Regions from separate parts of the Streptomyces sp. NPDC090108 genome, predicted to be linked through region 3. Evidence: riboswitches for the same ligand, from Rfam matches in the RefSeq annotation. Region 3 holds a riboswitch; each other region holds the start of a gene.
What was found. A riboswitch is a leader RNA that binds a small molecule or an ion and turns the genes downstream of it on or off. The one in region 3 is predicted to bind cobalamin.
Positions count from the first base shown of each region.

Region 1: linked by a shared signal. The riboswitch ahead of ACIPRD_RS02230 (ribonucleoside-diphosphate reductase subunit alpha) and the one ahead of ACIPRD_RS09915 ((2Fe-2S) ferredoxin domain-containing protein) in region 3 are both predicted to bind cobalamin.
Region 2: linked by a shared signal. The riboswitch ahead of ACIPRD_RS19560 (prenyltransferase/squalene oxidase repeat-containing protein) and the one ahead of ACIPRD_RS09915 ((2Fe-2S) ferredoxin domain-containing protein) in region 3 are both predicted to bind cobalamin.

Region 1 covers NZ_JBIVDQ010000001.1:518,750-528,452, forward strand. The annotation lists gene ACIPRD_RS02215 (GntR family transcriptional regulator) at 1-273, shown strand, start outside; gene ACIPRD_RS02220 (DUF3311 domain-containing protein) at 444-710, shown strand; gene mctP (monocarboxylate uptake permease MctP) at 707-2,335, shown strand; cobalamin riboswitch at 2,518-2,704, shown strand; gene ACIPRD_RS02230 (ribonucleoside-diphosphate reductase subunit alpha) at 2,829-5,201, shown strand; gene ACIPRD_RS02235 (ribonucleotide-diphosphate reductase subunit beta) at 5,201-6,214, shown strand; gene ACIPRD_RS02240 (hypothetical protein) at 6,239-7,024, opposite strand; gene ACIPRD_RS02245 (cytochrome P450) at 7,188-8,558, opposite strand; gene cyc1 (epi-isozizaene synthase) at 8,555-9,637, opposite strand.
Region 2 covers NZ_JBIVDQ010000005.1:279,222-288,924, reverse strand. The annotation lists gene ACIPRD_RS19570 (putative T7SS-secreted protein) at 1-1,430, shown strand, start outside; gene ACIPRD_RS19565 (Imm50 family immunity protein) at 1,457-1,849, shown strand; cobalamin riboswitch at 1,944-2,073, shown strand; gene ACIPRD_RS19560 (prenyltransferase/squalene oxidase repeat-containing protein) at 2,186-3,412, shown strand; gene ACIPRD_RS19555 (SCO2322 family protein) at 3,409-4,086, shown strand; gene ACIPRD_RS19550 (CbiQ family ECF transporter T component) at 4,514-5,587, shown strand; gene ACIPRD_RS19545 (ABC transporter ATP-binding protein) at 5,584-7,470, shown strand; gene ACIPRD_RS19540 (ECF transporter S component) at 7,467-8,369, shown strand; gene ACIPRD_RS19535 (transglycosylase SLT domain-containing protein) at 8,703-9,116, shown strand; gene ACIPRD_RS19530 (YoaK family protein) at 9,484-9,703, shown strand, end outside.
Region 3 covers NZ_JBIVDQ010000002.1:1,103,066-1,112,768, forward strand. The annotation lists gene ACIPRD_RS09890 (methyltransferase domain-containing protein) at 1-269, opposite strand, end outside; gene ACIPRD_RS09895 (molybdopterin-binding protein) at 589-1,008, shown strand; gene ACIPRD_RS09900 (sulfite oxidase-like oxidoreductase) at 1,441-2,124, shown strand; gene ctaD (cytochrome c oxidase subunit I) at 2,386-4,116, shown strand; gene ACIPRD_RS09910 (hypothetical protein) at 4,224-4,634, shown strand; cobalamin riboswitch at 4,974-5,096, shown strand; gene ACIPRD_RS09915 ((2Fe-2S) ferredoxin domain-containing protein) at 5,287-5,664, shown strand; gene ACIPRD_RS09920 (aminoglycoside phosphotransferase family protein) at 5,803-6,603, shown strand; gene ACIPRD_RS09925 (tetratricopeptide repeat protein) at 6,750-9,344, shown strand; gene ACIPRD_RS09930 (MFS transporter) at 9,636-9,703, shown strand, end outside.

The DNA.
Region 1 (9,703 bases), on a different contig from region 3:
GCGCTGCGCCGGTCGCTCGTCAAGTACACCTCCCTGTACACCGCGCTCGCCGAGGTCTACGACGTCCATCTCGCCGAGGCCGAGGAGACCATCGAGACCTCCCTGGCCACCCCGCGCGAGGCGAGCCTGCTCGGCACCGACGTCGGCCTGCCGATGCTGCTGCTGTCCCGGCACTCCGTGGACCGCGAGGGCCGGCCGGTGGAGTGGGTGCGCTCGGTCTACCGGGGCGACCGGTACAAGTTCGTCGCGCGGCTGAAGCGGCCGCTGGACTGACGGCTCCGCCCGCGGCCCCGGCCGGTTCGCCGGCCCGGGTCCCGGAGTCTCCACATCTCTCGCTCCAGATCGACATACCGATATCCGGACGAGGTCTTCCGCTGCGGTGACACCGTCACCTAGATTGCGTGCCCATTACGCGTGTGATCAGCGAGGGGACGGAGCGCCGCATGTCAGAAGCACCCGAGGAAGTCAGACCACCGGTGGTGACACCGGTGCGCATCGTCATCGCCCTGTGTCTCGTCGCGCCGTTCGTGGCGATGCTGTGGGTCGGCTCGTTCGCCAAGACGGACCCGGCGTTCATCGGGATCCCGTTCTTCTACTGGTACCAGATGCTCTGGGTGCTGATCTCGACCGCTCTCACCATGACGGCGTACCAGCTGTGGCAGCGTGAGCAGCGCGCCCGCGCCGCCGCGAAGGGGGGTGCGGCGCAGTGAAGGACGGTGTCAACGGCGTCGCGCTCGGCGTCTTCGTCTTCTTCTTCCTGGCCGTCACGGTCATGGGCTTCCTGGCGGCGCGCTGGCGCAAGGCCGACAACGAGCAGTCGCTGGACGAATGGGGCCTGGGCGGACGGTCGTTCGGGACCTGGGTCACCTGGTTCCTGCTCGGCGGCGACCTGTACACGGCGTACACCTTCGTCGCGGTGCCCGCGGCGATCTACGCGGCGGGCGCGGCCGGTTTCTTCGCGGTGCCGTACACGATCCTCGTCTACCCGCTGATCTTCACCTTCCTGCCCCGGCTGTGGTCGGTCTCGCACCGCCACGGATACGTGACGACCTCGGACTTCGTGCGCGGCCGCTTCGGCTCCAAGAGCCTGTCGCTGGCCGTCGCGGTCACCGGCATCCTCGCGACCATGCCGTACATCGCGCTCCAGCTCGTCGGCATCCAGGCGGTGCTGGACGTGATGGGCGTCGGCGGCGGGGAGAACACCAACTGGTTCGTGAAGGACCTCCCGCTGCTCATCGCCTTCGGCGTGCTGGCGGCGTACACCTACTCCTCGGGCCTGCGCGCGCCCGCGCTGATCGCGTTCGTCAAGGACGGCCTGATCTACCTCGTCATCGCGGTGGCGATCATCTACATCCCGATCAAGCTGGGCGGCTTCCACGACATCTTCGCCCAGGCCGACAAGGCGTTCTCGCAGGTGAATCCGGCCACCGGAAAGCCGCGCGGCGCCCTCGTCCCGGCGGAGGCGGGCCAGTGGACGTACGCCACCCTGGCGCTCGGCTCGGCGCTCGCGCTCTTCATGTACCCGCACTCGATCACCGCGACCCTGTCGTCCAGGAGCCGTGACGTGATCCGCCGCAACACCACGATCCTGCCGCTGTACTCCCTCATGCTCGGCCTGCTGGCCCTGCTGGGCTTCATGGCGATCGCGGCCGGCGTGAAGGTGACCAACGGGCAGCTGGCGATCCCGCAGCTGTTCGAGGACATGTTCCCGTCCTGGTTCGCGGGCGTGGCCTTCGCGGCGATCGGCATCGGCGCGCTGGTGCCGGCGGCGATCATGTCGATCGCGGCGGCGAACCTGTTCACCCGCAACATCTACAAGGACTTCATCAAGCCGGACGCCACGCCCGAGCAGGAGACCAAGGTCTCCAAGCTGGTCTCGCTGCTGGTGAAGGTGGGCGCGCTGGTCTTCGTCCTGACCATGGACAAGACGGTCGCCATCAACTTCCAGCTGCTGGGCGGCATCTGGATCCTGCAGACCTTCCCGGCCCTGGTCGGCGGCCTGTTCACCCGCTGGTTCCACCGCTGGGCGCTGCTGGCCGGCTGGGCGGTCGGCATGATCTACGGCACGGCCGCGGCGTACGGCGTGGCCTCCCCGACCCAGGCGCACTTCGGCGGCTCGGCCAAGGAGATCCCGGGCATCGGTGAGATCGGCTACATCGGCCTCACGGCGTTCGTCCTGAACGTCGTGGTCACCGTGGTCCTCACCTTCGCGCTGAAGGCGCTGAAGGCCCCCGAGGGCATCGACGAGACCAGCCCGGAGGACTACACGGCGGACCGCGGCGACCCGGGCGTCCAGGCGGAGCTTCCGCCCGCCACGGCGGGGAGCGCCCACTAGTCCGGCGGGGCCCGCGAAGGCCCCGGAAGCGGCCCGGGACGGCCTCGGAAACGGCCCCCCGAACAGCACCCCGGACGGGTGGGCGGCCGGTCGTGAACAGCCCTCAGCGGGCCGTCGTGGAGCATCTCCCACGGCGGCCCGCTGCCGTGCGCAATGACGCTCTGAATCCGTCACGACACACAGCAGACACAACATCTGGTGGTGCCATCGCAGCCCGGCACTAGATGTATGCTCATCATCGCTGTCGCCGCAGGGGAATCCGGTGCGAATCCGGAACTGTCCCGCAACGGTGTACTTGTACGCGTCCGTCCCTTCGGGGCGGAGCGTGCTCGGTCAGTCCGAGGACCTGCCGGCAGCCGCGCCCGGCCGTCCGGTCCGGGTGCCCCAAGACGTCCGGGCCTCGCGGAGTGGGCCGGTGGACGCGACGCCGTGTGCGCTCGTGCTGCCGCTGCCCTCCGCCGGGCCCCCGTGCCGAGCGAGGGAGAGCCCCCACGTGACCATCGCGCCTGCCGATCCGGCTTCAGCCACCCCGGCGACCGAGGCCCAGGTGGAGACCGACGGTCCTGGTGCCGCGCTGCTGCGGACCCTGACCGAGCTGACCGCCGACCTCCCCGACGCGGACCCCGGCAGGGTCGCCGCGGCCGCGCTGCGCGGCCGTTCGGCCCGCGCCGACGAGGCGGAACTGCGCGAACTGGCCACGGAGGCGGCCGCCGGCCTGATCTCCGAGGACCCCGCGTACTCGCAGCTCGCCGCCCGTCTGCTCACGCTCTCCGTCCGGGCCGAGGCCGCCTCGCAGGGAGTGACCTCCTTCACCGAGTCCGTCGCCGTCGGGCACCGCGAGGGCCTGGTCGCCGACCGCACCGCCGAGTTCGTGCGGCTGCACGCCGACCGGCTGAACGCGCTCATCGACACCGAGGCCGACGACCGCTTCGGCTACTTCGGCCTGCGCACGCTGCACAGCCGCTACCTGCTGCGCCACCCGATCACCCGGCACGTGATCGAGACGCCCCAGCACTTCATGCTGCGCGTGGCGAGCGGCCTCGCCGAGGACGACAGCGCCCGCTCGGTCGACGAAGTGGCCGCGCTCTACGGCCTGATGAGCCGCCTGGACTACCTCCCGTCCTCGCCCACGCTCTTCAACTCCGGCACCCGGCACCCCCAGATGTCGTCCTGCTACCTGCTCGACTCCCCGCTGGACGAGCTGGACTCGATCTACGACCGCTACCACCAGGTGGCCCGCCTCTCCAAGCACGCCGGCGGCATCGGTCTGTCGTACTCCCGCATCCGCTCGCGCGGTTCGCTGATCCGCGGCACCAACGGGCACTCCAACGGCATCGTGCCGTTCCTGAAGACCCTCGACGCCTCGGTCGCCGCGGTGAACCAGGGCGGCCGCCGCAAGGGCGCCGCCGCGGTGTACCTGGAGACCTGGCACTCCGACATCGAGGAGTTCCTGGAGCTGCGCGACAACACCGGTGAGGACGCGCGCCGTACGCACAACCTGAACCTCGCGCACTGGATCCCGGACGAGTTCATGCGCCGGGTCAACGCCGACGCCGAGTGGTCGCTGTTCTCCCCGGCGGACGTGCCCGGTCTGGTCGACCTGTGGGGCGCGGAGTTCGACGCCGCGTACCGCGAGGCGGAGGCCGCCGGGCTCGCGAGGAAGACCATGCCGGCCCGCGAGCTGTACGGCCGCATGATGCGCACCCTCGCGCAGACCGGCAACGGCTGGATGACCTTCAAGGACGCCGCCAACCGCACGGCCAACCAGACGGCCGAGCCGGGCAACGTCGTGCACTCCTCCAACCTCTGCACGGAGATCCTGGAGGTCACCGACGACGGCGAGACGGCGGTGTGCAACCTCGGCTCGGTGAACCTGGGCGCCTTCGTCGCCGACGGCGACATCGACTGGAAGCGGCTGGACGAGACGGTCCGCACCGCCGTGACCTTCCTCGACCGCGTCGTGGACATCAACTTCTACCCGACCGAGCAGGCGGGCCGCTCCAACGCCAGGTGGCGTCCGGTCGGCCTCGGCGCCATGGGTCTGCAGGACGTCTTCTTCCAGCTGCGCCTGCCCTTCGACTCGCCCGAGGCGAAGGCCCTGTCCTCGCGGATCGCCGAGCGCATCATGCTGGCCGCCTACGAGGCCTCCACCGACCTGGCCGAGCGCAGCGGTCCGCTGCCGGCCTGGGAGAAGACCCGTACGGCCCGGGGCGTGCTGCACCCCGACCACTTCGACGTGGAGCTCAACTGGCCCGAGCGCTGGGAGGCCCTGCGGGCGCGGATCGCCGAGGTCGGCATGCGCAACTCCCTGCTGCTCGCCATCGCCCCGACGGCCACCATCGCCTCCATCGCGGGCGTGTACGAGTGCATCGAGCCGCAGGTCTCCAACCTGTTCAAGCGCGAGACCCTCTCCGGTGAGTTCCTCCAGGTCAACTCCTACCTGGTGCGCGAGCTGAAGGAGATGGGCGTGTGGGACGCGCGCACCCGTGAGGCGCTGCGCGACGCGAGCGGCTCGGTGCAGGACTTCGTCTGGATCCCCGAGGACGTACGGCGTCTGTACCGCACGGCGTGGGAGATCCCGCAGCGCGGACTGATCGACATGGCGGCGGCCCGCACCCCGTTCCTGGACCAGGCGCAGTCGCTGAACCTCTTCCTGGAGACGCCGACCATCGGCAAGCTCTCCTCGATGTACGCGTACGCCTGGAAGCAGGGCCTGAAGACGACCTACTACCTGCGCTCGCGTCCGGCGACCCGTATCGCCCGTGCCGCCCAGGCGCAGGCCACCATCCCCGTCCAGCAGACCGCCGACCCCGACGCCGTCGCCTGCTCCCTTGAGAACCCCGAGTCCTGCGAGGCCTGCCAGTAATGAGTACCCGTAACACCAACCTGCTCGACCCGGGCTTCGAACTGACCCTGCGCCCCATGCGCTACCCGGACTTCTACGAGCGCTACCGGGACGCCATCAAGAACACCTGGACCGTGGAGGAGGTCGACCTCCACTCGGACGTGGCCGACCTCGCGAAGCTGTCCCCGGAGGAGCAGCACCTGATCGGCCGCCTGGTGGCCTTCTTCGCGACGGGCGACTCGATCGTCGCGAACAACCTGGTGCTGACGCTGTACAAGCACATCAACTCCCCCGAGGCGCGGCTCTACCTGAGCCGGCAGCTGTTCGAGGAGGCCGTGCACGTCCAGTTCTATCTGACGCTGCTGGACACCTACCTGCCCGATCCGGAGGACCGCGCGGCCGCGTTCGACGCGGTGGAGAACATCCCCTCCATCCGGGAGAAGGCCGCGTTCTGCTTCAAGTGGATCAACGAGGTCGAGAAGCTGGACCAGCTGGAGTCCAGGGCCGACCGGCGCCGCTTCCTGCTGAACCTGATCTGCTTCGCCGCGTGCATCGAGGGCCTGTTCTTCTACGGCGCCTTCGCGTACGTCTACTGGTTCCGCAGCCGGGGTCTGCTGCACGGCCTCGCCACGGGCACCAACTGGGTGTTCCGTGACGAGACCATGCACATGTCCTTCGCCTTCGACGTGGTCGACACCGTCCGCAAGGAGGAGCCGGACCTGTTCGACGACGAGCTCCAGCAGCAGGTCACCGACATGCTGCGGGAGGCCGTCGAGGCCGAGCTGCAGTTCGCGCGCGACCTGTGCGGCGAGGGCCTGCCGGGCATGAACACCGAGTCGATGCGCCAGTACCTGGAGTGCGTCGCCGACCAGCGTCTGACGCGTCTGGGCTTCGCCCCGGTGTACGGCTCGGAGAACCCGTTCTCCTTCATGGAGCTCCAGGGTGTCCAGGAGCTCACGAACTTCTTCGAGCGCCGCCCGTCGGCGTACCAGGTCGCCGTGGAGGGCACGGTCGACCTGGACGAGGACTTCTGACCGAGGGGGAGACACCCCCCAGGGCTACTTCAGCTTCACCGCGTCCCCGGCCGACACGACCCGCGAGGTCGTCGTCGTGCCGGGGAAGTACCAGCGCCAGCTGCCCGCCGAGTCGGCGGTCACCTTGGTGCTCAGCTTCCCGGCGTCGCCCGTCTTCACGGTCCTGACCGTGTGGTAGTGGGCGGCGCCGGCGGCCCTGAACTGGAGCCGTACCTGCTGTCCGGTGAAGCCGTGGTACTTCAGGTCCTCCCAGTTCGCCCGGGACAGCTTGCCGGTGACGGTGAGCCCGGCCCCCTTCCTGACCGGCTCGGGAGAGGCGTCGGTGGTGAGCTTCGACGCCCGCTTCACCTCGAACCGGGCGATGCTGTCGTAGATCCAGTAGTCCCCGTCGTTCGCCTTGACGGTCGCGTTCACCTGCCAGCCACCGGCGATCCGGTTGCTGTCGATGTCGTCGCTGTCCGGGATCCAGGCCGGGTCGGCCTTCATCGTGGCCGTGCACACCGACGTGGTGGACGACTGCTTGACGCAGGACGTCCCGGTCCAGTCGAAGAAGCCGTACGCGTTGGACGAGTTGAAGGCGCTGACGTGGGTCAGCCCCTTCACGCCCGAGTTGTCCTTGACCGTGATGGCGATCGGGAACGTCACCGTGTTCGTGGTCCCGACGACGACGTCGGCCCCCTTGTTCACCGCGGTCGCGGTGACTCTGACGTCCCCCCGGCCCTCCGCGTGTGCGCTCGTCGCCGTGAGCAGTGTCAGGGCCGCCGCCCCGCCCGCCAGGGCCCAGGCCGTTCCGGCCGCTTTCCCGCGCATGATCCCTCCCCTGTGTGTGATGTGGCAGGAGAGTACACAGGCCGTTCACAGGGATGACATCGTCAACCCCTCGACAACCCCTCAGTTGTGGCGAGTTCATTACAAAGAGCCCGGTCCGCCTGACACCCCCGTGCCGGGACGCGCGAGTGTCAGGCGGAGCCGTTCACCACTCGACGGGCTTCACCAGCAGCCGGTGGGGGCGCAGGGTGATGCCCACGCGGGTGGCGGGGTCGGAGCCGCCGGTCTGCTCGAAGCGGTACTTCGCCGAGACCGCCGCGACGATCAGGCTCAGCTGGGTCATCGAGAAGTGATCGCTCGGGCACTTGCGGTTGCCGACGCTGAACGGGTTCATCGCGTACTTGGGCACGTCCTTGGCCCGCTCTGGCAGCCACCGGTCGGGGTCGAAGTCGAGGTGGCGTTCGTGGGAGCGGGCGTCGCGCTGGATGGCGTAGGGGCTGTAGATGATGTCCGCCCCCTCGGGGATGCGGTAGCCGCCCAGGTCGTTGTCGGCCATCGCGCGCCGCGTCAGTATCCAGACGGCGGGCCTGAGGCGCATGGCCTCGACGACGACGTTGTTGGTGTGGCCGAGCCGGCGGACGTGCTCGAAGGCGACCGGGCGGCCGCCGGTGACGGATTCGACCTCGGCGCGCACCTTCTCGGCGTGTTCCGGATGGTCGGCGAGAAGCTGGAGCAGCCACATGATCGTGGAGGCGATGGTTTCGCTGCCGGGGGTCAGTATCGCGACGACCTGATCGTGGATCTCCTGTTCTCCGATGGGGTCGCCATTGTCGTCCTTCGCCTCCAGCAATGCCGTCAGCAAATCGTCCGGCTTTTGACCGGATGCCCTCCGCTCGGCGACGATCTCGTCGACCAGCAGATGCAAATCGGCCAGTGCCCGGTTGAATTCGCGGTTGGCCGGGAACGGCAGCCGGTACAGCGGTCCGAGCGGGATCACCATACGGCGGTACATGCCGCGGAAGACAGTGGCGAGATCGATGCTGAGCCGTTCCGCGCGCTCGTCCATGTATTCACCGCGCAGCAGGCAGCGGGCGGCGATCCGCACGGCGACCCGGAACGACTCGGAGGTGCAGTCGACCGTCTCGCCGGGCCGCCAGCGCGTGGTGAGGGCGTGCGCCTCCTCCTCCATGACGGGGCCGTAGGCGGGAATGGCGTCCAGGCGGAACGCGGGCTGGATGGTGCGCCGCTGGCGGCGGTGCAGGGGGCCGTTGGCGGTCGCCACGCCCTCCTTGCCGAGCAGGCCCTCCAGGGACTCCCACAGCGGCCCGGCGATGTGGTAGTCCGGGCTGAGCGCGAGTGCGCCGGTGAGCTCCGGCGTGGTGACGGCGTACACCGTCTTGGGGCCCAGCCTGAGGCGTACGACGTCGCCGTGGTCGCGCAGCTGGGACATGAACGCGAGCGGGTCGCGCACGAGCTTCAGACCGTGCCCGAGGCCCGGGACGGCGCCGCCGGCGAGGGGCGGTTCGCGCAGTCCGGACACCTCACGCGTGTCGGGCCGTACGGAGTCGAGGGTCATTTCTCACCTGCCGCTTCGTTGCTGACGTACGGGGGTGTGGAGCGGTCGTCCCAGCTGTCGACCATGTACCGGCCGGACTCGTGGTGGAACCAGTAGACGGTGCTGAACCAGTTCCGCATATTGCCGACGCAGGCGCGCACGGCGGCGCCGAGTTCTTTTCCGTGCACGGTTCCGTCGGCGAGTTCGTCGGCGAAACGCAGGGCGTCCCGTTCGGCCTCGATGAATTCGGTGATGCATTCCTCCACGCGGCGGCGCACTTCTTCCACCGCTTCTTCGAGTGTCATCCGCTCGTGCGCGACGAGACTGATTCCGAGATTGTGGACCTCGTCCCCCGCTATTTCCTTGGGCAGTGAACAGAGGTCGTTGTACCAGGCGGCGAATTCCTGGCTCAGCAGGGCCGGACGGCGGAACGCGGGGTCTTTCCGTACGGCGTCCGGGAGCTGGAGGCCGGCGCTCGGCTCCAGCAGGTCCGTCCAGATCCAGTGGGCGAAGGTGAGGCGCCGCAGGGCGAGGTACTCCTCGACGCCGGGCACCCGGCCCTCGACGCGGTTGCGGAACTCGCGGTCGTAGGCCTCGATCACCGCGTGAAAGTGCCGGGCGAACCGGTGGTTCCAGGTGGACGGAAGGAACCCGTACAACCGGAGCACACTGTCGGCGAACCCTGCCACCAGGGCGTCCGGGTGGTGCAGATGGTGACCGGGTGAGTCGAGCGCCGCGTGCAGCCGGCGCCGCAGGCAGGCCCAGTCCTCGGTCCGGCCGTGGACGATGTCGCGGTCGTGGCGGTCGTCCCAGACGAAGAACCACGCGCTGTAGTCCGCGATGGCCTGCAGGACGTCGTCGGGGGCACCGACGTAGTACCCGGCCATGAGGTCCGTGTAGCGCAGGTCGTCGGCGTATTCACGCACCTTGTCCGCGGGCATGAGCCGTTTTTCCAGCAGCCACCGGCGCGTGTTCTCCTGGAGCTTCGGCCAATACGGGTGGAGCTGCCGGGGAAACACGTCCTCGATCACCGGGAGGGCGAGAGACGGCGGTACTGCCACCGTTGCCGACGATGTGGTGCCGTGTGCGAATGCGTGCACGAGCAGTCCCCTCTCAGCCGCCAGATGCGCACACCCCTCCGTGCCGTGCCGGGCGTGCGCCGTCGC
Region 2 (9,703 bases), on a different contig from region 3:
CCTACGACGAGACAGGCCGCGAACAAAGCCGACGCGTCGGCGGAACCGTCGCCTTGGAGCACACCTTCGACTCCATGGGGCGCCTGACGACCCAGTCGGTGACCGGGGCCGGGGGTCACACCGTCCAGCAGCGGTCCTACACCTACCGCGCCGACGGCAACGTGATCGGCATCGACGACCACCTCTCCGGTGTCCGTCGGTTCGATCTGGACGCCACGGGACGGGTCACGGCCGTGCACGCGGCCGACTGGACCGAGGCCTACGCCTACGACAAGGCGGGAAACCAGACCCAGGCGGTGTGGCCGGCCGGTCACCCGGGTCAGGAAGCGGTCGGCAGCCGCGACTACGCCGGCACTCGCATCATCCGGGCCGGAGAGGTCCGGTACGAACACGACGCCCTCGGCCGCATCACTCTCCGCCAGAAGCCTCGTCTGTCCCGCAAACCGGACACCTGGCGTTACGAGTGGGGTACCGAGGACCGCCTGATGTCAGTGGTGACGCCCGACGGCACCCGCTGGCGCTACACCTACGACCCTCTGGGCCGCCGCACGGCGAAACTCCGCCTCGCGGCCGACGGCGAGACCGTCGTGGAGCGGGTCGACTTCACCTGGGACGGCACCGACCTCTGCGAACAGACGACGATCTCGGCAGAGCTGGCAGGTCCCGTCACTCTCACCTGGGACCACCAAGGCCGACGCCCTGTGGCCCAGACGGAACGCATCACCCCTGCCGGCGCTCCTCAGGACGAGATCGACTCACGCTTCTTCGCCATCGTCACCGATCTCGTGGGAACTCCCTCGGAACTCCTCGACGAGCAGGGCGAGATCGCCTGGCGAACCCGCAGCACCCTGTGGGGGACGACGGCGTGGGCGACCCGGAGCACCGCCTACACACCTCTGCGCTTCCCAGGTCAGTATTACGACCCCGAAACGGGGCTGCACTACAACTATTTTCGCCATTACGATCCCGAGACGGCCCGGTACCTCACCGACGACCCTCTCGGTCTCGTTCCCGCGCCGAATCCGGCGGGCTACGTCGACAATCCGCATACTTGGACTGACCCCCTCGGCCTTTCCCCCTGCACCGAGCCTCCGTCCCACAAGTATTCGAGCAGTCGAAATTCCGCCTTCCGGGAGGCGAAACGCGACCTGGACATCCCCGTGTCGCAACACCCCGACGAAATCAATCGAGTCCCGATGACGGATCGAACCGGCCACCAGATCATGGACGATTCAGGGAAACCTGTCATGACACGCGAATACGTTTACACGCGAAGCGACGGCAGCAAGGTAATCATCCAGGATCATTCCTACGGTCACGACTTCCGCGAAGGCGGCGTCGGCAACCAAGGGCGCCATTTCAATGTCCGCCCGTCCGAGAACCCTCGAACTGGTAAAGTCCCCGGAACAGCCCAGCATTACGAGTACTGAAGCAGAAGGAAAGAAAGAAGATCGCCATGTCGTGGATTTCACTGCTGCACAATCCGGAGGGGATTTCGGCGGTCTACCAAGGAGATCCGCCAGCTCTCTCGGACGTCCGGGTGAGAGAGGTGACCCTGCACGAGGACGGGCCGGTTCTGAGGATGCGCGTCGACCTTCCTCGTTACCCGTCCATGCCACCGCGCAAGTGGACCGCGCAGGGTTTCAACACCGTGCAGATCGAGATCTCCTTCAGCGGTCTGCGCACGGTCACGCTGGAAGGGTTCGGCAGCGAAGTGACAGCAAGCATCTCCCTCTCGGGGGACGACGGGGTCCACGTCGACGTCAGATCGCCCGAGATGCGCATCGAGGCCGTCTCCGACACCGCCCACATCTCGCAGTTGACCGCATACGCCGATACGGCGAAGTGACGACGGGCCCCGAGGGCGGGCCGGGAGCCGTCCTGCGGCGTGACCCCCGTCACCGAGGCCCTGTGCCGACGGCCACTCCCCCGCCCCGTGTCGGCTGCCGGTAAAGTGGCCGGGTCGTCATCACACTCGTACGGGGGAAAGCCGGTGCAATTCCGGCGCTGACCCGCAACCGTGATCCTCCCTGCCGGGCGGTGAGCCGGAATGCCTCGCACAGGACGTTGAACGGCTCGTGTGTGCGGCGCCCGCCGTGCACGACACCGTCGAGGTATACGGAGTCGAGCCGCCCGGGTCTCCCGTGCGCTGCCCGGCTCCCCGCAGGAGAGGCAGTCGCCGACCATGAACGTCCGCCGCAGTGCCGCGGCTCTCGCCGCCCTAGGCGTGCTGGCCGCCGCCGCCCCCGCCATGGCCGCCGACCCGTCGCCGTCCGCGCCCCCGAAGGTGACGGTCCCGGCCGCGCTGTTCGGCAAGACCGACCCGACGTACGACGGTGTGTGGCGCCAGTCGCTGTCCCTGATCGCCCAGCACACCGCGGGCGAGCGCCCCGCGGCCTCGGCCGTGAGCTGGCTGGCCGCGCAGCAGTGCGCCGACGGCGGCTTCGCCGCGTTCCGCGCGGACCCGGCCAAGGCCTGCGGCGGCAAGGCCGGTGCCCAGCCGGACACCAACAGCACCGCCGCCGCCGTACAGGCCCTCAAGGCGGTCGGCGGACACGACGACGCGGTCCGCAAGAGCGTCACCTGGCTGAAGTCGGTCCAGGACAAGGACGGCGGCTGGGGCTACATGGCGGGCGGCCCGAGCGACACCAACTCCACCTCGGTGGTCGTCGGCGCGCTCGCCGCCGCCGGTGAGGACACCGCCGGTCTGCGCGCCCAGGGCAGGACCCCGCTCGACGCGCTGGCCTCCCTGGCGCTGCCCTGCTCCGCGGACGGCGGCGGCTCCTTCGCCTACCAGCCCGACAAGAAGGGCAAGCTGGCCGCCAACGCGGACGCGACCGCGGCCGGCGTGCTCGGCGCCCTCGGCAAGGGCTTCGTCGTGGAGCCCGGCAAGGCCCACGGCAAGGCTCCCGCCTGCGCCTCCGGCAAGCCGACCGCGCAGTTGCTGGCCGGCAACGCCTCCGCCTACCTGGCCGGTGCCGTCGCCAAGAGCGGCCACCTGATGTCGGTCATGCCCGGCGCCACCGACCAGCCCGACTTCGGCAACACCGCCGACACGGTCGTCGCGCTCGCCGCGGACGGCCGGACCGGGGAGGCCAGGAAGCCGTACGCCTGGCTGGAGAAGAACGCGACCGCCTGGGCGGCGCAGAGCGGCCCGGCCGCCTACGCCCAGCTGATCCTCAGCTCCCACGCGCTGGGCGAGTCTCCGCGCGACTTCGCCGGCACCGACCTCGTGAAGGCGCTCGACAAGCTGGGCCCGGCCCCGCAGAAGGCGGCGAAGGCCGGCGGCCACGAGGAGAAGTCCGCGAAGAAGTCCTCCAGCACGAGCGTGTGGTGGATCGTCGGCGTCGGCCTGGTCTTCGGCATCGGCATCGGCTTCCTGCTCAGCGGCCGCAAGAAGCGGCAGCCGTGACCGCCGTCCGCCGTGCCGCGACCCTGCTGGTCGCCGCGTTCGCCCTCGTGGCCGGCGCCGCCCAGGCGCACGCCACCGGCTACCGCTACTGGTCCTTCTGGGAGCGGACCGGCGGGCACTGGACCTACGCCACGCAGGGGCCGTCGACCGACAGTCCCGACGACGGCGCCGTCCAGGGCTTCCGGTTCGCGGTCAGCGCGGACTCCGCGGACGCGACCCGGCCGCGCGGCACGGCGGACTTCGGCACCATCTGCGCGGGCACGCCCGCGAAGCCGGGGACGAAGCGGATCGCCCTGGTCATCGACTTCGGCACCCCCGCGGACGCCCCGTCCGGCGAGACGCCGCCCGGGGCGCGCACGGCCTGTGCCCGTGTCGCCCCCGGGGCGAGCACGGCCGCTGCCCTGGCCACGGTCGCCAAGCCGCTGCGCTACGACACCAACGCCCTGCTCTGCGCCATCTCCGGCTATCCGCACCAGGGCTGCGGCGAGCAGGTCTCCGGGAACGGCTCCGGCAAGAACGGCGCGCAGGAGCAGAAGAAGGCTCAGCAGGCGGAGAAGCCTGGGGAGAAGGACGCGGACGGCGGGCCCTCCCTCGGCCTGCCGGTCGGCGTGGGCGTCGTCGCGGTGCTGGCCGGAGCGGCGGTGTGGCAGGCCCGGCGGCGCCGGAATGCCTAGCGCCGGCGAGAGCGCACCCCACCGGCGGCCCACGGTCCTGCGCCTGCGCCCGGGTGCGGGTGGGAGCACGGGTGCGGGTGCGAGCCCGGGTGCGGGTGCGAGCCCGGGTGCGGGGCTGTTCCGGTCGACGGCGGAATCCGCCGCGCCTCCGGTGCCCGCCGGGAGCACCGGCCCCGTCCCACCCGCGGCCCCGCGCCTGCGCGTTGGGAGCCAGGGCGAGGCACCCGGGCCGGGGGAGGCGACTCGCCCGGGTGAGGCACCTGGCACGAAGGACGTGCCGCACCGCTTCGACCGCGCGACCACAACCGCCTCGCGCGAGCACGCCGGGAGCTCGGGCAACGGGTCCCGGCGCCGCGGTCGCGCGGACATACCCGCGCCGCGCCCCGCCCTCCGGCGCCGGGCGGAGCTTCATCCCGGTGCCTGGTGGCTGTGGGCCCTCGGTCTCGGCACCGCCGCCACCCGGACCACCAACCCCCTCCTCCTCGGCCTGCTCATGGCCTCGGCCGGATACGTGGTGGCCACCCACCGTTCCACCGCCCCCTGGGCGCGCTCCTACGCCGCCTTCGCCAAGCTGGCCTTCGCCGTACTGCTCGTCCGGATCGCCTTCACGGTGGTCCTGGGCTCCCCGATCCCCGGCACGCACGTCCTCCTCACCCTCCCCGAGGTCCCGCTGCCGCACTGGGCGCAGGGCATCCGCCTGGGCGGCGAGGTCACCGCGGAGGCGCTGCTGTTCTCCGCGTACAACGGCCTCAAGCTGGCCGCCCTCCTCATCTGTGTCGGCGCCGCCAACGCCCTCGCCTCCCCGGCCCGCCTGCTGAAGTCCCTGCCCGGCGCCCTCTACGAGGCGGGCGTCGCCGTGGTCGTCGCGCTCACCTTCGCGCCGTATCTCATCGCCGACGTCCAGCGTCTGCGGGCCGCCCGCCGGCTGCGCGGGCGCCCGGACCGGGGCGTACGGGGACTGCTCCAGGTCGGGCTGCCGGTCCTGGAGGGCGCCCTGGAACGCTCGGTGGCGCTCGCCGCCGCGATGGACGCCCGCGGCTACGGCCGTACCGCCGACGTCGGCGCTTCCGTGCGCCGTACGACGACCGCGCTCACCCTCGGCGGACTGCTCGGGGTGTGCGCGGGGACGTACGGGCTGCTCACCGCGGAGGGCGGCACGTACGGGCTGCCCGTGCTGCTCGGCGGGGTCGCCGCCGCGCTCGCGGGGCTGCGGCTCGGCGGCCGCCGCTCGGTGCGCACCCGGTACCGGCCGGCCCCGTGGGGGCTGCGGGCCTGGCTGGTGGCGGGCTCGGGTGCCGCGGTGGCCGCGCTGCTCACGCTGGCCTCGGTCCGTGACGCGGACGCGCTGCATCCCGGGGTCCTGCCGCTGACCGCCCCCGCCTTCCCGCTGTGGCCGGCCGCGTCCGTGCTGCTCGCCCTGCTGCCCGCCTTCGCCGTCCCCCAGGACACCGAGGGCCCCGAGAACCCCGCGAACCCCGCGAACCCCGAGGAGCCGTCTTGATCCGCTTCGAGGAGGTCAGCGTCCGTTACGAGGGTGCGGCCGAACCGGCCGTCCGGGACGTGGACTTCGAGGTGCCCGAGGGTGAACTGGCGCTGCTCGTCGGGCCGTCCGGGGTCGGCAAGTCCACCGTGCTGGGCGCGGTCAGCGGGCTGGTCCCGCACTTCACCGGCGGCACGCTGCGCGGCCGCGTCACCGTCGCCGGCCGGGACACCCGCACGCACAAGCCGCGCGAACTCGCCGACGTGGTCGGCACGGTGGGCCAGGATCCGCTCGCGCACTTCGTGACGGACACCGTGGAGGACGAACTCGCCTACGGCATGGAATCACTGGGGCTCGCCCCCGCGGTGATGCGGCGCCGCGTGGAGGAGACGCTCGACCTGCTGGGCCTGGCCGGTCTGCGCGACCGCCCGATCGCCACGCTCTCCGGCGGGCAGCGGCAGCGGGTCGCGATCGGCTCGGTCCTCACCCCGCACCCTCAGGTCCTGGTCCTGGACGAGCCGACCTCGGCACTCGACCCGGCCGCCGCGGAGGAGGTGCTGGCCGTACTGCAGCGCCTGGTCCACGATCTCGGTACGACGGTGCTGCTCGCCGAGCACCGGCTGGAGCGCGTGATCCAGTACGCCGACCGCGTCGTCCTGCTCCCCTCCCCCGGCGCCGCCCCGGTGCTGGGCACGCCGTCCGAGGCGATGGCGGTGTCCCCGGTGTGCCCGCCGGTGGTGGAGCTGGGCCGGCTGGCCGGCTGGTCCCCGCTCCCCCTGACCGTCCGGGACGCGCGCCGCCGGGCGGGCGGGCTGCGGGAGCGGCTGGCGGCGCGGCCCGCCGGTACCACCCCGGCCTCCGGCAGCACGGCCGCTCCTCCCACCTCCCCTTCCCCTGATCCGGCCCCGGCTCCGGCCCCTGCTTCGGCCCCTGCTTCGGCTCCGGAGAAGGCTCCGGCTCCGGCCCCGGCTCCGGCTTCGGCTTCGGCTCCGGCCCCGGCTCCGGCTCCGGCTCCGGCTCCGGCTCCGAAGAAGGCTTCGGCTTCGGAGAAGGATCCGGCCCCCGGGGCGCGTACCGCTCCCGCGCCCTCCCCCCTCGCCCGTCTGTTCCGGCGAGGTGCGCGAGGCGAGGTGCCCGGCGCCGCACCCTCCCCCCACGTCGCCGAGGTCCGCGCCCTGGCCGTGCGGCGCGGGCGGGTCGACGCGCTGCGGCACATCGACCTGGCCGTGTCCCCCGGTGAGACCGTCGCGCTGATGGGGCGCAACGGTGCCGGGAAGTCCACGCTGCTCGGGTCGCTGGTGGGCCTGGTGGTGCCGACCGCCGGGTCCGTCCGGGTCGGCGGGGCCGTGCCGCACCGCGTCTCGCCCCGGGAACTCGTACGCCGGGTCGGACTGGTCCCGCAGGAGCCGCGCGATCTGCTGTACGCCGACACGGTCGCCGCCGAGTGCGCGGCCGCCGACCGGGACGCGGGGGCCGGGCCGGGCACCTGCCGCGCCCTGGTGTCGGAGCTGCTGCCGGACATCACGGACGGCACGCATCCCCGCGACCTCTCCGAGGGCCAGCGGCTGGCGCTCGCCCTGGCGGTCGTCCTGACCGCGCGGCCTCCGCTGCTGCTGCTCGACGAGCCGACTCGCGGTCTCGACTACGCGGCGAAGGCCCGTCTGGTCGGGGTGCTGCGCGAGCTGGCCGGGAAGGGGCACGCGATCGTGCTGGCCACCCATGACGTGGAGCTGGCCGCCGAGATCGCCCACCGGGTGGTGCTGCTCGCCGAGGGCGAGGTGATCGCGGACGGTCCGACGGCCGAGATCGTCGTGTCCTCGCCGTCCTTCGCGCCGCAGGTCACCAAGATTCTGGCCCCGCAGCCCTGGCTGACGGTGACCGAGGTGCGGGAGGCGCTGGCATGACCGCGGACACGAACACCGGCACGCGCGCGGAGGCACCCGCCGGGGCGGCAACGGGTACGACCGCCGCGCACCCTCCCGCGCCGCGCCGGCCCGTGCGCGCCGTACCGCTCGGCCCCCGTTCCCTCGCCGCGCTCGCGCTGGTCAGCGCCGTCGGCGTGGTCGCGTTCGGGTGGCCCTTCCTCGCGCCGCCCGCCTCGCAGCTGAGCGCGCACGCCGAGGACGCGCCCTGGCTGTTCGCCGGGCTGCTGGTGCTGCTGGTCGCGGTCGTGGCGGCGACGATCTCCGAGTCCGGGCTGGGCCCGAAGGCCGTGGCCATGCTGGGTGTGCTGGCGGCGACCGGGGCCGCGCTGCGCCCGATCGGCGCGGGCACCGCCGGGATCGAGCCGATGTTCTTCCTGCTGGTGCTGAGCGGCCGGGTGCTGGGGCCGGGCTTCGGCTTCGTCCTCGGCTCGGTGACGATGTTCGCCTCCGCGCTGCTGACCGGCGGGGTGGGACCGTGGATGCCGTTCCAGATGCTGGCGATGGGCTGGTTCACCATGGGCGCGGGCCTGCTGCCGGGGCGGACCCGGCTGCGCGGGCGGGGCGAACTGCTGCTGCTGGCCGGCTACGGCTTCCTGGCGGCCTTCGCCTACGGCACGATCATGAACCTGGCCGGCTGGCCCTTCATGGGCACCCTGGCCTCGAACATCGCCTTCGACCCGCACGCGGCGGTCCCCGCCAACCTGGCCCGTTTCGCCGCCTACTGCCTGGCCACCTCCATGGGCTGGGACCTCGGCCGGGCCGTCTGCACGGTCGTCCTCACCCTGGCCCTCGGCCCCGCGGTGCTGCGCGCGCTGCGCCGGGCCACCCGGCGGGCCGCGTTCGAGACCGCGGTCACATTCGACGCACCCGGAGCGTGAGGGGCCGCATCCGTGCCGTCAGGCGAGCGGTGAAGCACCCCACATGACCCACGTCACCTACGATCCGCCCTCGTAGTCCAAAATGTCCATTACATCCTTTTTATTACCCCTCTGACCTGCACAAAGAGACCCACGTCACACAGGTTGAACGGGCCACTAGTCCGGCCACAACTAGTAAAAGGGGTCATTGCGGACATCTCGGATGGCTGCTTCTCTGGATGAGTCGCCAGGCGCCACGAGCCCCCACGGGCCGCGGCGCCGACGTATGCACAGGCCGCACGAGCGGCCCGGACGTACCGGCGCATCCATGTCTCCGAACGCAAAGGTTTTTTCGTGTCCGTTTCTTTCATCCGCCGCATCGCTTCTCCGAAGAAGGCTCTCGCCTCCGCCGCCGTGGCTGCCGCCGCTGCCGGTCTGGCGATCTCCGCGGCGCCCGCTCAGGCCGCCACCGGCTCGTCCTCCTCCGCTCAGGCGATCGCGCACAAGATGATCCCGGACGCCGCTCAGTACAACGCGTTCAACAAGATCGTCTCGCACGAGAGTGGCTGGAACCCCTCCGCCACCAACAGCTCGTCCGGCGCCTACGGTCTGGTCCAGGCCCTGCCCGGCTCCAAGATGTCCTCGGTCGGTTCCGACTGGAAGACCAACCCGGCCACCCAGATCAAGTGGGGCCTCAACTACATGAACTCCCGCTACGGCAGCCCCGTCCAGGCCTGGAACTTCTGGCAGGCCAACGGCTGGTACTGAGCCGTCCAGCGGTGACACCGCCCGGTCGGATCCTCTGACCACCCGGTCCGGACCCGTCCGGACCCGCCGCCCAGCGCCCCCACCGGGCGCTGAGACACCGGCCTTTCCCTGCGCACCCTTGCCCACGCGGCGAGGGTGCTTTCGCATGTCCGGACCCCCGCCGGACACCCGCCGTCCGAACCCGTACCGTCCGGGACCGCCGCGCGCGCCCGCCGCCCAGGACCGCCGCCCGAGGCCGCCGCCCGCGCCCGCCGCCCGGAACCCGCCCGGAACCCGCCGGGACACGCGCCGTTCCGGACCACCGGCCCGGTGCCCCGCGCGTGGTGGACTTTCCCCGGTCCTGTCCGTCCGGCCGACCGGAGACCCCATGACGACGCCGCCGACCTCCCCGACACCGGAACCGGAACCGGAATCCGCACAGCAACCGGAACCGGATCGCGGCCCGGAACCCCGCGGGGTGCGGCTGGTCGTCGTGCTCCTCGCGCTGACGGTGGTGAGCGGGCTGATCGACGCGGTCAGCTATCTGGGCCTCGGCCGGGTCTTCACGGCCAACATGACCGGCAACGTCGTGGTCCTGGGCTTCGCCG
Region 3 (9,703 bases):
AGATCCGCGCCCAGACACACCCCGAGCACCGGCACCTCGGCCTCCAGCACCGCGCGCAGCAGCGCCAGCTCCGTGTCGCGGCCGGGGAAGTCCTCACCGGCCGACATCGGGCCGCCCAGGACGACCAGCGCCACCATGCCGTCCGCGGTGTCCGGCACCTCGTCGCCCGCCCAGGTACGGCACACCCGTACCGGCAGTCCGGCCGCCTCGAGAGCGGCGCCGAGGGCGTACGGCTCCCGCCGCTGTGCGTGTTCCACGATCTGGATCACGGGCCACCACCTCCGCCGCGCCCGCACCCGGCAGATGGCGCTGAACGCAAATACAGGGACACGGGGCAATCATAGATCGCATCTGCGATTGTATATCCGCCCTCGTCTCGCATATGCGATTCCGCGACCGGAGGTGGCCGCGCCGGGCGGCCGGAGCCGCTCGACCCGGGGCGCCTCTGGTTTACGAGGGCGGCACGACTTCGCAGGTGGCGGATGCGACGGACTCCGCAACGGGCACCGTCCGCGCGGCTAACTTGAACCCGTACGACGGAGATCCGAAAGTCAGGCCCGCAGTCCCCTTTTCGCAAGGAGGAACACCATGAGCTTGAGCATCCGCAACCAGATCCCCGGCACCGTCACCGACATCGCCGCGGGCGAGGCCATGGCGACCGTCAAAGTGCGCCTCGAAGGCGGCCAGGACCTCACCGCCGCGATCACGCTGGACGCGGTGAAGGACCTCGGACTCGCCGAAGGGTCCCCGGTCCGCGCCATGATGAAGGCCACCGAGGTCGCCCTCGCCACCGGCCATGTGCAGGGGGTGTCGATCCGCAACCAGATCCCCGGCACGGTCAGCGACGTCGCCGAGGGCGGGGCGATGGCCGCGGTGAAGGTCCACGTCGACGGGGGAGAGCTCACGGCGGCGATCACCAGGGACGCGGTCACCGATCTCGGTCTGGTGGCGGGCTCGCCGGTCGTCGCGCTGATCAAGTCGACCGAGGTGGCCCTGGCGATCGCGTGACGGCCGGGTGCTCGCTCCGGCGCTGACCGGCCGTCTCCGCCGCGCAGGACGCACGCGGCACGGCCGTCCAGCGCGGCCGCACCTCGGCACGGACGGCCGGGCCGTCTCCGCCGGGGTGCGGGCACCGACGCCGATCCGGCGGCGTCGCAGCCGGGAGACCGCCTGGGTGGCGGGGCCCGTGACCCAGGCGGCGTCGGAGCCGGTAACCGCTCGGGCAGCGGGCCCGTGACCCGGCAGTGCCGACGCCGGGGAACCGCGGCGGCGGCGGGGCCCGTGACCGGGAGTCCGGCTGCGCGCCGTACTGCCCGCCGTACTGCCCGCCGTTCCCGTGCACCAGATGGGTCCCCGGCCTCGGCGGTCCCGCCCGCGAGCACTTAGGCTGCAAAAGAAGGGGCAGCTGTGCCGTTGACGTCTCGCGGAGAGGGGACCCCCTTGGCAGGCAACCGGCAAGGCGCGGCCGAGAGCACCGCCGGCATACCGCACCGCATCCCGCCCGGACAGCACCACGTCCACGGATGGCCCGTCTCGCACTACGGCTCCGTGCCCCGCTTCCGGCCCGAGCGGTGGAACCTGCGCGTCTTCGGCGCCACCGCGGGCGGTGCCGAACGCCAATGGGTCTTCGACGAGCTGACGGCGCTGCCCCACACCACGGTCGTCGCCGACCTGCACTGCGCCACGGGTCCCACCTCCACGGACCACGAGTGGTACGGCGTCCCCGCCCGTACCCTCCTCGAACTCGTCCCGCCCGCGCCCGGCGTCACGCACGTCATGGCCTGGGCGGAGTACGGCTACACGGCCAACCTGCGCCTGGCCGACTTCGACACCCCGGAAACCCTCCTGGCCACCCACCACAACGGCGAACCCCTCACCGCCGAACACGGCTTCCCGCTGCGCCTCGTCGTCCCCCACCTCTTCGGCTACAAGGGGCCCAAGTGGCTGCGCGGCATCGAGTACCTCACCGAGGACCGGCGCGGCTTCTGGGAGGAACGCGGCTACCACAACATCGGCGACCCCTGGCGGGAACAGCGCTACTCCGACCAGGAGGGGCCGGGCGACGGTCCGCTGCCCGGCGCCGCGGCCCTGGCGGACCCGCCGTACCGAGGTCCCTCGATCTGAGCGCGGCTCCTGAGCACCTCCGTCGCGCGTGCTCCCGCGGTCCGGTGCGCAGCATGACCTCGAAGCCCGGCGCGCACGCTCCCGCACCCCGCCGCCGTCCGGGCGGGAACCGCACGACATGCCCGCCGTTGCGCCATTCGTGTGTGACGGTCACACGGTCGGCGGTATGTCGAGTGCCCGAGGAGGCGGTTGACGCCCGTCGGCAGCCAGGATGGCGTGACTCAAGTCGGCGCATCGTGAGCAGCAGGAGACAACGGATCTGTGAGCATCCTCAACGAACCCCAGGATGCCGCGGCAGCTGAGGACTCGTACGAGAACGAGCTGCCGGTCAGGCGCAAGCAGCCCGGCAATGTCGTGGTGAAGTGGATGACCACCACCGACCACAAGACGATCGGGACGCTGTATCTGGCGACGTCGTTCGTACTGTTCCTGATCGGCGGCGTGATGGCGCTGCTCATGCGTGCCGAGCTGGCGCGCCCGGGCCTGCAGATCATCTCCAACGAGCAGTTCAACCAGGCGTTCACGATGCACGGCACCGTCATGCTGCTGATGTTCGCGACGCCGCTGTTCGCCGGTTTCGCGAACTGGATCATGCCGCTGCAGATCGGCGCGCCCGACGTGGCGTTCCCGCGGCTGAACATGTTCGCCTACTGGCTCTACCTGTTCGGCTCGGCCATCGCGCTCAGCGGGTTCCTCACCCCGCAGGGCGCGGCCGACTTCGGCTGGTTCGCCTACTCGCCGCTCACCGACGCCGTGCGGTCGCCCGGCCTCGGCGGCGACCTGTGGATCATGGGCCTTGCCTTCTCCGGTTTCGGCACCATCCTCGGCGCGGTCAACTTCATCACCACCATCATCTGCATGCGCGCCCCTGGCATGACGATGTTCCGCATGCCGATCTTCGTGTGGAACGTGCTGCTGACCGGTGTCCTGGTCCTGCTCGCCTTCCCGGTCCTCGCGGCCGCCCTCCTCGCCCTGGAGGCGGACCGCAAGTTCGGCGCCCACGTCTTCGACGCGGCCAACGGCGGAGCACTGCTCTGGCAACACCTCTTCTGGTTCTTCGGCCATCCGGAGGTGTACATCATCGCGATCCCGTTCTTCGGCATCGTCACCGAGATCATCCCGGTCTTCGCCCGCAAGCCGATCTTCGGTTACATGGGCCTGGTCGCCGCGACCATCGCCATCGCCGGTCTGTCCGTGACGGTGTGGGCCCACCACATGTACGTCACCGGCGGTGTGCTGCTGCCGTTCTTCTCGTTCATGACGTTCCTCATCGCCGTTCCGACGGGTGTGAAGTTCTTCAACTGGATCGGCAGTATGTGGAAGGGCTCGGTGTCGTTCGAGACCCCGATGCTGTGGACGACGGGCTTCCTCGTCACGTTCCTCTTCGGCGGTCTGACCGGCGTCATCCTCGCGTCGCCGCCCATGGACTTCCACGTCTCCGACTCGTACTTCGTGGTGGCCCACTTCCACTACGTGGTCTTCGGCACGGTCGTCTTCGCGATGTTCGCCGGATTCCACTTCTGGTGGCCGAAGTTCACCGGCAAGATGCTGGACGAGCGCCTCGGCAAGATCACGTTCTGGACCCTGTTCATCGGCTTCCACGGCACCTTCTTGGTCCAGCACTGGCTGGGCGCCGAGGGCATGCCGCGCCGCTACGCCGACTACCTCGCCTCCGACGGCTTCACCACCCTGAACACGATCTCGTCGATCAGCTCCTTCCTGCTGGGCCTGTCGATCCTGCCGTTCCTCTACAACGTGTGGCGCACGGCCAAGTACGGCAAGCCGGTCGGCGTCGACGACCCGTGGGGCTACGGCCGCTCGCTGGAATGGGCGACCTCCTGCCCGCCGCCGCGGCACAACTTCCTCACCCTGCCGCGGATCCGCAGCGAATCCCCGGCGTTCGACCTGCACCACCCGGAGGTCGCCCGCCTCGAACAGGAGGCGCACAGCGGCACCCGGCACGTCATCGAGACGGAAGGCGGCCGGCCTTGACCCCGCCGGACCGCTCCGGCCCCCTGCCGGACCCTTCCGGCCCCGTACCGGACCGCTCCGGTCCCGTACCCGGCCGCTCCGGGCCGCAGTCGAACTCTTCCGGCCCCGTGCCGGAGCGCTCCGGGCCGCCTTCCGACCGCCTCGGCTTCTCCTCGAACCTTCCCGGCTCCCCGTCGGCGCGGCCTACCCCCTCGGTCGCGAACGAGGTCGAGGGCTATCTGCTCCTGCACGCCGAGCGGGAGCAGGCCGAGCGCGAGGCGGCGGCTCTCTGCGCCCGCCTGTCCTGGCTCACCACCGGGCAGGCGGAGGACCTCACCCGCCACTACACGGAACAGCGCATGGGCCTGACCCGGCAGGCACTCCAGGCCACCGCGGACCGGGCCAAGCGGCTGCGTGGGGAGTACGAGGCCCGCTACGCCGACCTGCGGCGCACGCTCCTCAAGCGCCACGCGGCCTGCGCCTCCGTCGTGCTCGCCTGCTCCCTGGCGACGAGTTCCCTGGCGCTGACGTCCCGCTGACCTGTCGATGTGCGTCCGCCGCCTCCCCGGGCGCCCTGGCGGGTCCGGAGGCGGCGCACCCCGCACACCGCCGCCGGCCGGACCGCACCTGCGGTCCGGCCGGCGCCGTGTCCGGCCGGTGACCTGGTCGCAGGCCCTGTGAGCCCCGTGAGCCCAGTCAGCACTGTCGGCCCCGTCGGCCCCGTCGGCCCCGTCAGGCCCGTCAGGCCCGCCGGGCCCGCCAGACCGGTTGGACCGGCCTGACCCGCTGGCACAGTGCGCCCTGGCTGTACGTCAGGTCACCTTCACCTGGGCTCCTGGCCGGTGACATGATGACCCGTGACAGGGCGACGGCGGTCCGAGGAAGCCGGTGAGAATCCGGCGCGGTCCCGCCACTGTGATCGGTGAGCGAGTCCCGACAGGCCACTGCCCGGACAGGGCGGGAAGGCCGGGGCGAGCGACGACCCGAGAGCCAGGAGACTCACGCGGTCGCCTCCTCGACGGACACCGGGGCGGATCTCCCCGGGGGAGGGATGGTTCGGGCATGCCCGAGTCGCCGATCGGAACAGCGCCGGACACAACGGCGGAAACTCTGTGGGAGACCCCGTCGGAAACCCGGTGGGAAGCCCCGCCGGCAACCGGAACCGCCTCGGCGGAAGCGGGGGCGGGCGCGGTGGCCGCACGGGGCGTCGGTCAGGTGCCGTGCCGGGTCGTCGTGTGCCGGGACTGCTGCTGCGGCACCGCCAAGGTGACCGGCGTCGACCACGCGGCGCAGACCGCACGCCTGCGCGCCGAGACACCGGTCCGCGTCTCCGCATGCCTGGACGCGTGCGACCAGGCCAACGTCATCGTCGTACAGCCCTCCTCGGCCGGCCGTGCCGCCGGTGGCCGGCCGGTCTGGCTGGGACTGGTCAACGACCCGGAGGCCACCCAGGACGTCATCGACTGGGTCCACGAGGGCGGCCCGGGCGTCGCCGCCCTCCCCGAGATCCTCGCCCTCTACGCCGTCACACCCCCACGCCGAGGCACACCGGCCCCGAACGGCGCCTGAGGCCGACGCGGTCGCTCCCGCCCGGCGGCCTCCGCCGGTGGGGCGGCGTCGACCGCTCGGCGATGGGCCGGCCGGACGGGCCCGCGCCGACGGGCAGCCCGGCCCGCGCGGACCCGGTCCGGCGATAGCGTGCTCCTCATGACGGCTGAAGACGAGGCGCTGCCCGGCGGGATGATGAACGCGGGGGCGGTCTTCCGCCGAGGGGATGTGGTGGAGCGACCGGCACCACGCAACGCGCGCGCCCTGCACGTACATCTCCGGGCGCTGAAAGAGCACGGCTTCGACGCGGCGCCGACCCCTCTCGGCCTCACCGCGGACGGACGTGAGCAGCTGACCTTCATCCCTGGGGACGTCGCTCTGCCACCGTTCCCGGACTGGGCGATGACGAGTTCTGCCCTCGCATCCGTGGGGAGCCTGCTGCGACGTCTGCATGACACCAGCGCGGCCGTCGCGACCGACACCCGTGCCGAGTGGCTTCCCGACCTCGCCGACCCGCAGGGGGGAACGATGATGTGCCACAACGACGTGTGCCCGGACAACGTGGTCTTCCGCGACGGTCGCGCCGCAGCCCTGATCGATTTCGATTTCGCGGCCCCGGGCCGTGCCGTCTGGGACGTGGCCATGACCGCGCGCTACTGGGTGCCCATGCTCGATCCCAGGTCCGCGGCCGCTCTCTACCCCCGCGGACTGGATGCGGCCGCGCGCCTGCGGATTCTTGCCGACGGTTACGGTCTCTCGGCCGAGGACCGCACCGAGTTGCCCGGCGTCATCGAACAGGCCACGGATGTCTGCCGGGCCTTCGTCGCCCGCCGCGTCGCCGGCGGAGACCCCGTCTATCTCGAAGCCTTGGCCGAGCGTGGCGGATGGGACCGCTGGGACCGCATGCGGACATGGCTGGTTGATCACCGGCGGACATTCACGGCTGCCCTGCTGAACTGACCGACCGACGCACCCGTGGCGCCTTCAGGGCCGTGCCGCACGGGACCTGGCCGGCATGGGCAGACGAAGAACGGTGGGACGGGAGTGCCCTGGCGGGTCTGCTCTCACTGCGACACTCTGTAGGTCCGCTCTCGGGGGAGGCTGGCATGGGGCAGGAGCCGGTGTCGCGGCAGGAACTCATCCGTCGACGGCGAAGCAGGGGGTTCGTCGGGCGGCTGCACGAACTGGCGGTGTTCCGGGAGAACCTCGCCCGGGACCCGAGCAGTGAGGCGTATCAGTTTCTCTTTCATGTGCACGGTCTCGCCGGCGTGGGCAAGTCGACCCTGATCCGCAGATGGGAGGCGGTGGCCCGGGAGGCGGGCGCGGTCACCGCGGTCGTGGGGGAGGAGGCGGTCAGCGCGGTCGAGGCGATGGAGGCGATCAGCTCTCGGTTGGCGCGACAGGGCTGCCCGCTGAGAGCGTTCGACAAGCAGCTCGGCCATTACCGGCAGAAGTACCACGAGGCCGAGGCTGCCATGGCGGGACTCCTGCCGGATGGTGACGGCCCTGGGACCGCTCTGGAGCCGACCCGAGCCAGTGCCCTCACCGCGCAGATCGGGATGGCGGGCCTGTCCCTCGTCCCCGGCGTCGGCGCGTTCAGCGGCGTGATCCGGCCGGAACAGGTCGCTGCCGGCCTGGACCGGGCGCGCGCCGTGGTCGGCCACAGACTGCGCAGTCACGAGGACACCCGGCTGGTGATGTCCCCGTTGGAGATACTCACCCCGTCCTTTCTTGCCGACCTCGGCGGCGTCGCTGAACGAAGGCCGTGGGTGGTGCTCTTTTTCGACACCTACGAGCGCACAGCGCCGCTCTTGGACACGTGGCTGCGGGATGCCCTGGTGAACGAGGTGTACGGGCCCGTGCCCGTCAATGTCCAGGCTGTGCTGTGCGGCCAGGGGCGCCTTGACCCGGCATGCTGGGCGGACAGCCTCGACCTCGTCACCGAGGTTCCCCTCGAGCCGTTCACCGAGAACGAGGGCCGGGCCCTGCTCGCCGCCCGCGGCGTGTCCGACGAGCGGGTGACCCAGCTCGTCCTGAGCCTGTCGGGGCGGCTGCCGGTGCTGCTGGACGCGCTCGCCAGGAACCGCCCGCAGGACAGGAGCGCCGTGGATGACCCTTCGGACACCGCGGTCGAGCGCTTCCTGAAATGGGAGAGGGACCCTGCCCACCGCGACATGATCCTTGCCTGTGCTCTGCCCTTGCGGCTCAACGACGACGTCGTCCGCATCCTCGCTCCGGCCGGTAGCGACGGGCTGACGCGCCTGCGAGAGCTTCCCTTCCTCACCCACCGGTCGGGAACCTACGGCTACCACGACGTGATCCGCTCATCGATGCTGCGCCTGCAACGCCAGCGATCGCCCGTCGACTGGGGCCGTCGGCACACCCAGTTGGCCGCGGCTTTCACGACGTGGCGCCGCGAACAGGAGGAGGGACTCAGCCTTCACCGTCTCTGGGACGACCCTGTGTGGCGCGACCATCGACTGAACGAGACCTACCACCGCCTGTGTGCCCGCGCCCCCTCTGCCCTCCCGGAAGCGCTCCACGACACCATCCACGCTTGCGCGCACAGCGCGGAATCACTGCGTCGCTGGGTTCGACTCCTTGTCCAGGCAGGCCAGGACTCCGACACCGACCACCTTGCCCGGACCGGACAGCACCTCCTGGAACTCGCGTCCCAGCCGTCCCAGGAGAAAGAAACGCTCGACGCCCTGCTCGTACTGCCTGACCTGGAAAATCCGGCACGAGCCCTCGCCTACACGCTCCGCGGCCAGGACCACCGGCTCAATGGCCGGAACGAACAGGCGATCGAGGACTACACCACGGCCCTGAGCCTGGACCCGACGCTGGCCCGCGCCCACGCAGGACGAGGCCACGCACACCGGAGCCTGTGCCATCACGCGGCCGCCCTCGCGGACTTCGACCACGCCATCGGGCTCGCTCCCGACCAGTCCCTGCACTGGATCAATCGCGGCGCCGCACGACAGGATCTCCGGCACTATGAGGACGCGCTCGCGGATTTCGGCCAGGCCGTCGAAATCGACCCCCGAAGCGCTCGCGCCCTGGCATTCCGCGGACACATCCATCACCGCATGCGCCGGCACCGGATGGCCTTGGACGACCTCTCCCACGCACTCACCCTGGACCCCGAGCATGCCTGGGCCTATGCCATCCGCGGGGACGTCCATCTCACCCTCGGAGACGCCCGAGCGGCACTCGCGGACCTCGACCACTCACTCGCGCTGGCTCCGGACATCGCGTGGTCGCACTGCTGGCGTGGAGAGGCGCACCGTGCTCTGGGCCACCACGCCGAGGCCCTCGCCGACCTCGAATACGCCATCGCGCTGCGCCCGGAACGGGGCTGGTTCCACTACCGGAGCGCTCTCGTCATGCGTCTGACCGGAGCGGTGGAGGAGCCCCAGCGTTGGCGCAGGGCCCTGGAGATCCTGGAAGCGCAGGCCGCGGAGGAGGAAGCGAGCGACTTGGCACGCAGCAACTTCCTCGTAGCGCTGTGCGGACTTCCCGATTGGGGCCGTGCCGAAAGCCAGCTGGAAACTTTCCTGTCCCACTCGCCCTCACCGCACCAGGTCATCGAAGCCATGGACGACCTGGAGAACCTCAGCCACGCGGTGCCTGTAGACGCCGAGCGGCTGTCCGCCGTCCTCGGCCGGCTCCGAGAACAGCTCGGGAGTGCCAGGAACTGAATTCCTCGTATCTGCCCTCCATAGGTTCGGCAAGCCGGCGACCACCCTGGCCACCGCCAGGAGTGGCGTCCGTAGGACATCGACGAGACAGCCCGCGGTCGAGTCGGCGTACCCGGTCCCTGTGAGCGGTGGGCCGGGACGGGGCGATCCAGGATGGGTGTACTGTCGCAGCACTGGAAGTAGAAACGCGGGTTCACCGCTGATGGTCGGCGTCGGTCGATCCAGCCGGGGCCACGCGCGCATACGCGGTATCGGACGATCCGCCACTTCTTCACATCGAAGGAGTGCGCAGTGAATGCCCGTCCCCACGGAGCTGCCGAGAAGGTCGGCGCTCCCACCCGAGCCTCTGCTTCCCCCCG